2 regions of the Flavobacterium sp. UBA4854 genome follow, and region 1 is predicted to be linked to the other one. Evidence: riboswitches for the same ligand, from Rfam matches in the RefSeq annotation. Region 1 holds a riboswitch; the other holds the start of a gene.
What was found. Region 1 has a riboswitch for S-adenosylmethionine ahead of B3J44_RS20325 (alpha/beta fold hydrolase). Riboswitches for the same ligand answer to the same signal wherever they lie in the genome.
Positions count from the first base shown of each region.

Region 2: it holds a riboswitch for S-adenosylmethionine, as region 1 does, so the genes downstream of both, B3J44_RS09040 (homocysteine S-methyltransferase family protein) here and B3J44_RS20325 (alpha/beta fold hydrolase) in region 1, are expected to answer to the same signal.

Region 1 covers NZ_DHEI01000139.1:12,430-16,771, reverse strand. The annotation lists gene B3J44_RS20340 (O-acetylhomoserine aminocarboxypropyltransferase/cysteine synthase family protein) at 1-439, shown strand, start outside; gene B3J44_RS20335 (aspartate kinase) at 670-1,758, shown strand; gene B3J44_RS20330 (hypothetical protein) at 2,411-2,611, shown strand; SAM riboswitch class I at 2,802-2,909, shown strand; gene B3J44_RS20325 (alpha/beta fold hydrolase) at 2,987-3,970, shown strand; gene thrA (bifunctional aspartate kinase/homoserine dehydrogenase I) at 3,972-4,342, shown strand, end outside.
Region 2 covers NZ_DHEI01000063.1:20,615-24,956, reverse strand. The annotation lists gene B3J44_RS09045 (NAD(P)/FAD-dependent oxidoreductase) at 1-838, shown strand, start outside; SAM riboswitch class I at 1,371-1,487, shown strand; gene B3J44_RS09040 (homocysteine S-methyltransferase family protein) at 1,814-2,818, shown strand; gene metH (methionine synthase) at 2,960-4,342, shown strand, end outside.

The DNA of each region.
Region 1 (4,342 bases):
AATCCGAATCAAGAAACATAGTGAAAATGCTTTGGCTCTAGCTGAATGGTTAGAAAAACAAGATGAGGTGGTTTGGGTAAATTATCCAGGTTTAAAATCGAATAAATATAATGCTTTGGCTAAAGAATATCTTCCTGAAGGGCAAAGCGGCATTATCACTTTTGGATTAAAAGGAGGTTTTGATGCAGCTAAGAAAGTGGTAGACGATACAAAATTGTTCTCTTTGCTGGCCAATATCGGTGACACAAAATCATTGATTATTCACCCAGCAAGTACTACACACCAGCAATTAACAGAAGCGGAACAAATAGAAACTGGAGTTTCTAAAGATTTGATTCGTCTGTCTGTGGGAATTGAAGATATTGAAGATTTAATTGCTGATTTGCAAACTGTTTTTGAGAACGTTTCGCTTTCTCAATTCAGCATCAATAAAAATTAGGTTTTTTTGTTTTTTGTTTGAAAAATTGCCTTTAGCGAGTGGTTTTGCTAAAGGTAATTTTTTATGAAAAACATCATTATAAAATTTAAACCATATAAGAAATATAAGTGCATTTTAGAAGAAGCGTAATGTAAAGACGCACCACAGTGCATCTAGCTTTGTGCTGCAAAAAATATTAAATGAACTTACATCACTTATATGGTTTTAAAATATTAAAAATGTTAGAAATTATGTCAAAGCTTAAAATAAACATTATCCTTTTCGGAATTGGAAATATCGGAAGTACTTTGATTAATCAAATTGTTGAAAGTCAGGAGTTTTTTCTGGAAAGTAAAAATGTCGATTTTCATTTTCCAATAATAACCAATTCGACGGTTGCCTTTTTTGAGAAAGAAGGTGTTGGCTATGCTTGGGAAACCAATTTTAGACAATTGGCAGTTCCTTTTAAAGTAGAAGATATAGTCGAATTTGCACAAGAAAATGAATTCGAAAACTTGATTGCCGTAGACGCAACAGCCAGCGATGAATTGGTGAAGCATTACAATACGTTAATCAAAAACGGATTTAATATTGTGGCGGTAAACAAAAAAGCCAATACGCTTCCAATTGATTTATATAAAGAACTACGAGCAGATCTTAAAAAGTATGACAAGGAGTTTTTGTATGAAACGTCGGTTGAAACTGGAATTCCTGTTTTGCAAACCTTAAGAGATTTGTATTATTCGGGCGAAAAAATCACTAAGATTCGAGGTGTTTTCTCGGATAATCTGAGTTATGTCTTTAATCGATTTTCATCAGAAGATGTTTCGTTTTCGTCTGTTTTAAAAGATGCGAGCCTTTTAGGTTTAATGAAATCTAATTTTAAAGAAGATCTGTCTGGAAACGATTCTGCAAGGAAACTTTTGATATTGGCCAGAGAAATAGGAAAAGATTTTGAGTTTTCAGATATTAAAATCAAGCCCTTCATAACCGAAGACCATTTAGAAAAAAATGGAGTGCTAAACAAAGATGCTGTCGATAAATCTTTTAAAATCGCAAAAATTACTCAAGCAGAAAATCATGTATTGAGATATGTGGGAGAGTTTGATGTAGAAAAAGGCACTTTAGAAGTCAAATTAATTTCGGAACCAATAAATTCCCCAATCGGACAATTAAAAGGTTCTGATACCATTTTTGAAATTTTCACTAAATCTTATGCCGATATTCCAATCGTAATTCAGAGCGCTCCACCTTGCAAACAAGCAATTTCTAGAGGAATTATAACCGATATTCTGAAAATTGCGGAGCGAATTAGGAGTAAAGAAGCCGTTTGGCTGTAATTTTTTAGTTAAAAAAAATATAAAAGAGAAAAAAGTTCTTTGATAAATTGATTTGTCAAATGGAATTATGAAGGAAAATTGGCTTATTTTGTAAGTTTTTTACTTGTGTTATTTCGTTTTCGTTTTTGTAAGATGTTTTTTAACGTTAAAAAACACATTTTCAACGGATTTTGTAATTAAATTCTTGAATTTTATTTGTGTAATAAGAAAAATATTTGCATATTTGTTATACCCAAAAACTACTAGAAATCAAATGAACTTAAAAGTCAACAAAATGTTTTGTGCCATCTCGGTTAAGACCGAGGCGGGGGTGTCTATTGCTAAAAAATTGTAAGAATACAATAATAATATAGTAAAAGCCTCCTAAGAAATATTTTAGGAGGCTTTTTAATTTACAACAAATGCAGAATTTAAATAAAATACAATATAAATCACAGATGAATAAATCCTTACAGATGAACACTAAGATGTTTGCTGTCGCGCTTATTTGCGTGAACGTCTGTTGATACTAAAAGTATAAATGAGTTTAAAAACTTAAACCCTTTTGGTATCTAAAAATCCAAAAGGGTTTTTTTATTCTAGAAAATGACTTAACAAAAAGATAAACGAGAAATAAAGATTATAAAACACAACTTAACTAAAACTTAATATCATGAGCAAATTGAACTACTTCGCAGAAAAAATTTCTAAATTGAAAAACAGAAGGACAAAAAATAATAATCCGCCGCCAACAAACGAATTGGCTCACCCAAGATTCGGAATCACAGAGGAAGATAAAAGCGCTGAGAAAAAAGTGCCAAACTCTTTATTGTTTTTGATGTATTCAAAAGAAAATGAAACGCTTTTTATCTAAACGAAAAAGCATCATAAATTTAGGGTAAAACCTGCTTAATTTTACTGGGCATTTTTGTTCGGTAAATTTTTGCGTATAATAGTTTTTGCTAAAGTAAGTCTCAGAAATTTAACAAACACTTTTAGATAAAATTTGTTTGTTTGAGAAATTAGTAGTTAATTTGCACCGTTAAGTTCAAACACGTATTGAAATGTTATAAAGAAAGGACGAGGGATTAGACCCGATGAAGCCTTAGCAACCCTTCGGTAAAACGAAGAAGGTGCTACATTCTACCACGCCAAACGTGGAAAGATAACAACAAGATTTTTTCTAGTTAAACCTAGTTTTTCTTTCTAATATTTCCATATACAAATCAATAATACAACAGATTTGAAATTGGAAAATATACCAAATCCCATTATAATTCAAGATTTCATCACAGAAAGTGGTGCAACTTATCATTCTATACCATTAAGTTTTACGCTGGCAGGACAACCTTTGCACAGCGCGCCTATTGTTTTGGTTAACCATGCTTTAACTGGAAATTCGCAAGTTACTGGCGAAAACGGCTGGTGGAATGACTTGATTGGTGAAGGCAAAACCATTGATACTGCTGTTTATACCATTTTAGCTTTCGATATTCCAGGAAACGGAAGCAATTCCTTTTTAATTGACAACTATTTAGATTTTACAGCTAGAGACATCGCAAGAATCTTTATTGAAGGCGTAAAAACTTTAAATATCGAAAAGCTTTTTGCGGTTATTGGAGGTTCTGTTGGCGGCGGAATTGCTTGGGAAATTTTAGCATTAGCGCCAAATATCACAGAAAATCTTATTCCGATTGCGAGCGACTGGAAATCGACTGATTGGCTTATCGCTAATTGTTTCCTGCAAGAACAAATTCTAAACAATTCTTCAAGACCAATCGAAGATGCAAGAATACATGCCATGCTTTGTTATCGTTCGCCAGAATCTTTTAAAGAAAAATTTCAGCGCACGATCAACCAAGATCTTTTGATTTTTAATATCGAAAGCTGGTTGGCACATCACGGAAAAAAATTGCAGAAAAGATTTCAATTGTCTTCTTATAAATTAATGAATCAGTTGCTTAAAACAATTGATATTACTAGAAATAGTGAAAGTTTTGAAAACTTAATGTCTAAAACAAAAGCTTCAATTCATATCGTCGGAATCAATTCAGATTTATTTTTTACAGCAAAAGAAAATGTAGAAACCTACGAAGAATTGAAGAAGTTTAAAGACAATGTTTTCTATAGCGAAATTGATTCGGTTCACGGACATGACGCTTTTTTAATCGAGTACAAACAATTAGATCATTTACTTGCCGATATTTTTAAGGCAGAAACAATAAAGAAATAAAATGAAAGTATTAAAATTTGGAGGTAAATCGTTAGCAAACGGAGAAGGACTTAACAAAGTTGTTTCAATCATTTCAGATAAAGTAAATCAAGGCGAAAAGATTGCCGTTGTAGTTTCTGCACGTGGAAATGCTACTGACGAATTAGAATTTATTTTAAGCATTGCTGCTAAAAACGGCAGTTATAAAGAATTATTAGAAAATTTCAAAAAATACCAGATTTCAGATTATCCGCAGGTAGATTTATCTGAAGAATTTAATGTTTTAGACAAACTTTTTGAAGGAGTAAGTTTAATTGGAGATTATAGCAAAAAAATCAAAGATCAGATTTTATCTAAAGGTGAATTGCTTTCGGCTAAATTATTGACGGCTAT
Region 2 (4,342 bases), on a different contig from region 1:
AATCAAACAATTTGAGCCAGGATTTACATTAGGAGAACGCGCTGAAACAGTTGAAAAGCAAGAAGACGGGACTTTCATTGTAACTTCAAACAAAGGAACTAAATTCCACGCGCCGGTTATCGCAATCGCTGGAGGATTAGGAAGTTTCGAGCCTCGTAAACCACTTATCGAAGATATCGAGTTTTATGAAGATAAAGGAGTAAAATACTTCATCAAAAATCCTGAGAAATTCAGAGATAAAAGAGTTGTTATTGCAGGAGGAGGAGATTCAGCATTAGACTGGTCAATTTTCTTAGCAAACGTAGCTTCAGAAGTAACTTTAATTCACAGAAGAAACGAATTTAGAGGGGCTTTAGATTCTGTAGAAAAAGTACAGGAATTAAAATCAGCTGGAAAAATTAAATTAATCACTCCGGCAGAAGTTATCGGAATCAATGGTGCTGAGCATGTTGAGTCATTAGATATCGAAGAAAACGGAGCACACCGTAAAATCGAATGTGACTATTTCATCCCACTTTTCGGATTAACACCAAAATTAGGTCCAATCGGAGACTGGGGATTAGAAATTGAGAAAAATGCTATTAAAGTAAACAATGCATTAGATTATCAAACTAACATTCCGGGAATCTTCGCTATTGGAGATGTAAATACATATCCAGGAAAATTAAAGTTGATCCTTTGTGGTTTCCACGAAGCAACTTTAATGTGCCAAGCTGCGTATTCAATCATCAACCCAGGTAAAAAATATGTATTGAAATATACAACAGTTTCTGGTGTAGACGGTTTTGATGGAACTCGTAAAGAAGCGCCTAAAGCGGTTGTTAAGGCGATTGTTTAATCGAAGGTGCTGAGGTTCTAAGGGACTAAGGCGCTAAGGTTTTTTAAATATTGTAAAGCCCAAACTTTTTAAAGTTTGGGCTTTTTTAATTACTATGAATAATCCCAGAGGGATGACATATTTATAGAATAAAATTGATGTCGTTTGACAAAGAGCTCCAGCGGAGCGAAATATATGTCGCTCCGCTGGAGCTCTTGTGTTGTGCTGGTTGTTTTTCTATAAATATTATGCTCCTCCGGAGCTGAACACTATAGCAAAAAATGTATAGAACATAGCCAGTGGTTTCAACCACTGGAACACAACGTATGAACACAACAACGTATGAACACATCGCATAATCAATGCGGATATGATCATACAAACCAAATTATCACAATACGTTCCCCGCGGTTGAAACCGCGGGCTATATTTGAAAAACAGAAGCTAAAAAACCTTAGAACCTTAGCATCTTAGTCCCTCAGTACCTTAGAAAAAAAACATTTGCAAATAGAAAGCCTATTTCATACCTTTGCACTGTTCTTAAAATTATTGTTCGTTATCACGAAAGGCGGAGGGATAGACCCGATGAAACCTTAGCAACCCTTTATCATAAAGAAGGTGCTAAATTCTACTTTATACGACATTTTCCAGTATTAAAGATAGATAACACAAATACATACTCGTATTTCTCAAAACTTTTCTCGATAACATATAATATTTACTGAAACAGATGCTGTATCAGGAGCGAATCATTGGTGCATTTTTGCTTTCAATAGTTCCCGCTGTACACAAATATCTTTTATTCTGAACCCCAGAATAAAAGGATATTTGCTTCCATCGGGGCTAATGAGCCAACAATAGTGCACTTTTGGAATTAATGTGAAAAATATCGAAGGTAAACCCGAAAGGTTTTTAAAACCTGTCGGGTTTAAATAGATCCTTCAAAATTAAAAATAAAAAAAGCTTGGCGCCTTAGCGTCTTTGCGGCAAAACAACATGGCAGTAACAATTCAAGAAGCAATAAAAAAAAATATCCTAATCCTTGACGGAGCAATGGGGACAATGTTGCAACGCTATAATTTCTCTGAAGAAGATTTCAGAGGAGAGCGTTTCAAAGATTTCCCACATCCGTTAAAAGGAAACAACGATTTACTATCCCTAACACAACCACAAGCAATCCGCGATGTTCATGCCGCTTATTTTGAAGCTGGTGCTGACATCGTAGAAACCAACACCTTCTCAGGAACGACAATCGGTATGGCCGATTATCACATGGAAGATTTGGTTTACGAGTTAAACTACGAATCGGCAAAACTTGCACGCGAGGTTGCCGATGAGTTTACCGCTAAAAATCCAGAGAAACCTCGTTTCGTAGCCGGTTCAATTGGCCCGACAAACCGTACAGCAAGTATGTCACCAGACGTAAACGATCCAGGTTACAGAGCCGTAACGTTTGACGATTTACGAATCGCGTACAAACAACAAGCAGAAGCTTTAATGGACGGTGGCTGTGATTTGCTTTTAGTAGAAACAATCTTTGATACATTAAATGCAAAAGCAGCACTTTTTGCAATCGAAGAAGTAAAAGAAGAACGTAATCTCGATATTCCAATCATGGTTTCAGGAACCATTACAGATGCTTCAGGAAGAACGCTTTCAGGACAGACAGTTGAAGCATTTTTGATTTCAGTTTCACATATTCCGTTGTTAAGTGTAGGATTCAATTGCGCTCTTGGAGCCGATTTGTTGAAACCGTATTTAAAAACATTAGCACACAATACGAGCTTTAATGTTTCGGCGCATCCAAACGCTGGATTACCAAATGCATTCGGACAATATGATGAAACGCCAGAACAAACTCAGGCTTTCATTAAAGAATATCTAGATGATAATTTGATTAATATCATTGGCGGTTGTTGCGGAACAACTCCAGATCATATCCGATTAATGGCTGAGGTTGCGAAAGACTATAAACCGAGAGTAGCGACGGTTTTTGAATAATATTCGTATTCCTGCAAGGTTTTCAAAATCTTGTAGGTATGATTTATTGAGAGTTAAAAAATAGAAGCCTACAAGGTTTTGAAAACCTTGCAGGTTGAATTGAGAATAAAATGTTCCGTAGGAACAATGGATTGGTAGAAAATGACAGAAAAAAGAAGAGACCTTGTATTATCAGGATTAGAACCGTTAATTATTACGCCGGAAAGTGTTTTCGTGAATGTTGGTGAGCGTACAAACGTGACAGGTTCAAGAAAATTCTTGAGATTAATCAAGGAAGAGAAATATGACGAGGCGCTTGATATTGCAAGACAGCAGGTAGAAGGTGGAGCACAAATCATCGATATTAATATGGATGAAGGAATGCTTGACGGTGTTACAGCGATGACTAAATTTTTGAATTTAATTGCTGCGGAACCAGACATCTCGAGAGTGCCGATTATGATCGACAGTTCGAAATGGGAAATCATCGAAGCAGGTCTAAAAGTAGTACAAGGGAAAAGCGTTGTCAACTCGATTTCGTTAAAAGAAGGAGAAGAAGCCTTTATTCATCATGCTAAATTAATCAAACGTTACGGAGCAGCTGCTATTGTAATGGCTTTTGATGAAGTTGGTCAGGCCGATAATTACGATCGTAGAGTGGAGATTTGCCAGCGTTCGTATGATATTTTGGTGAACAAAGTAGGATTCCCTCCGCAGGATATTATTTTCGATTTAAATATTTTCCCAGTTGCAACGGGAATGGAAGAGCATAGATTGAACGCTTTGGATTTCTTTAGAGGGACGAAATGGGTTCGTGAGAATCTTCCGCACGCACATATTAGTGGTGGAGTAAGTAACGTTTCGTTTTCTTTTAGAGGAAATGATACCGTTCGTGAAGCCATGCACTCTGTGTTTTTATACCACGCGATCAAAAACGGAATGACGATGGGAATCGTTAATCCGGAGATGCTTACGATTTACGATGATATTCCGAAAGATTTATTAGAATACGTTGAAGATGTAATTCTGGATAGACGTGACGATGCTACTGAAAGATTGTTAGATTTTGCAGATAGCGTAAAAGGTGAAGCAAAAAGCGATGAAAAAACGGTTCAAGAATGGCGTTTTGGAACGGTTCAAGAACGTATTACACATTCGTTAGTAAAAGGAATTGACGCTTTTATTGAAGAAGATGTTGAAGAAGCACGTTTGGCAGCGACAAAACCAATTGAAGTTATCGAAATCAATTTGATGGCCGGAATGAATGTAGTTGGAGATTTATTCGGAAGTGGAAAAATGTTCTTGCCTCAGGTGGTAAAATCGGCTCGTGTAATGAAAAAAGCCGTGGCCTATTTATTGCCTTTCATTGAAGCAAGCAAACAAGCCGGAGATAAACAAGGAAACGGAAAAATCTTGATGGCAACCGTAAAAGGTGACGTTCACGATATTGGTAAAAACATCGTTTCGGTAGTTTTGGCTTGTAACAATTATGAGATTGTAGATCTTGGTGTTATGGTGCCTCCGGAAAAAATCATTGCAGCGGCG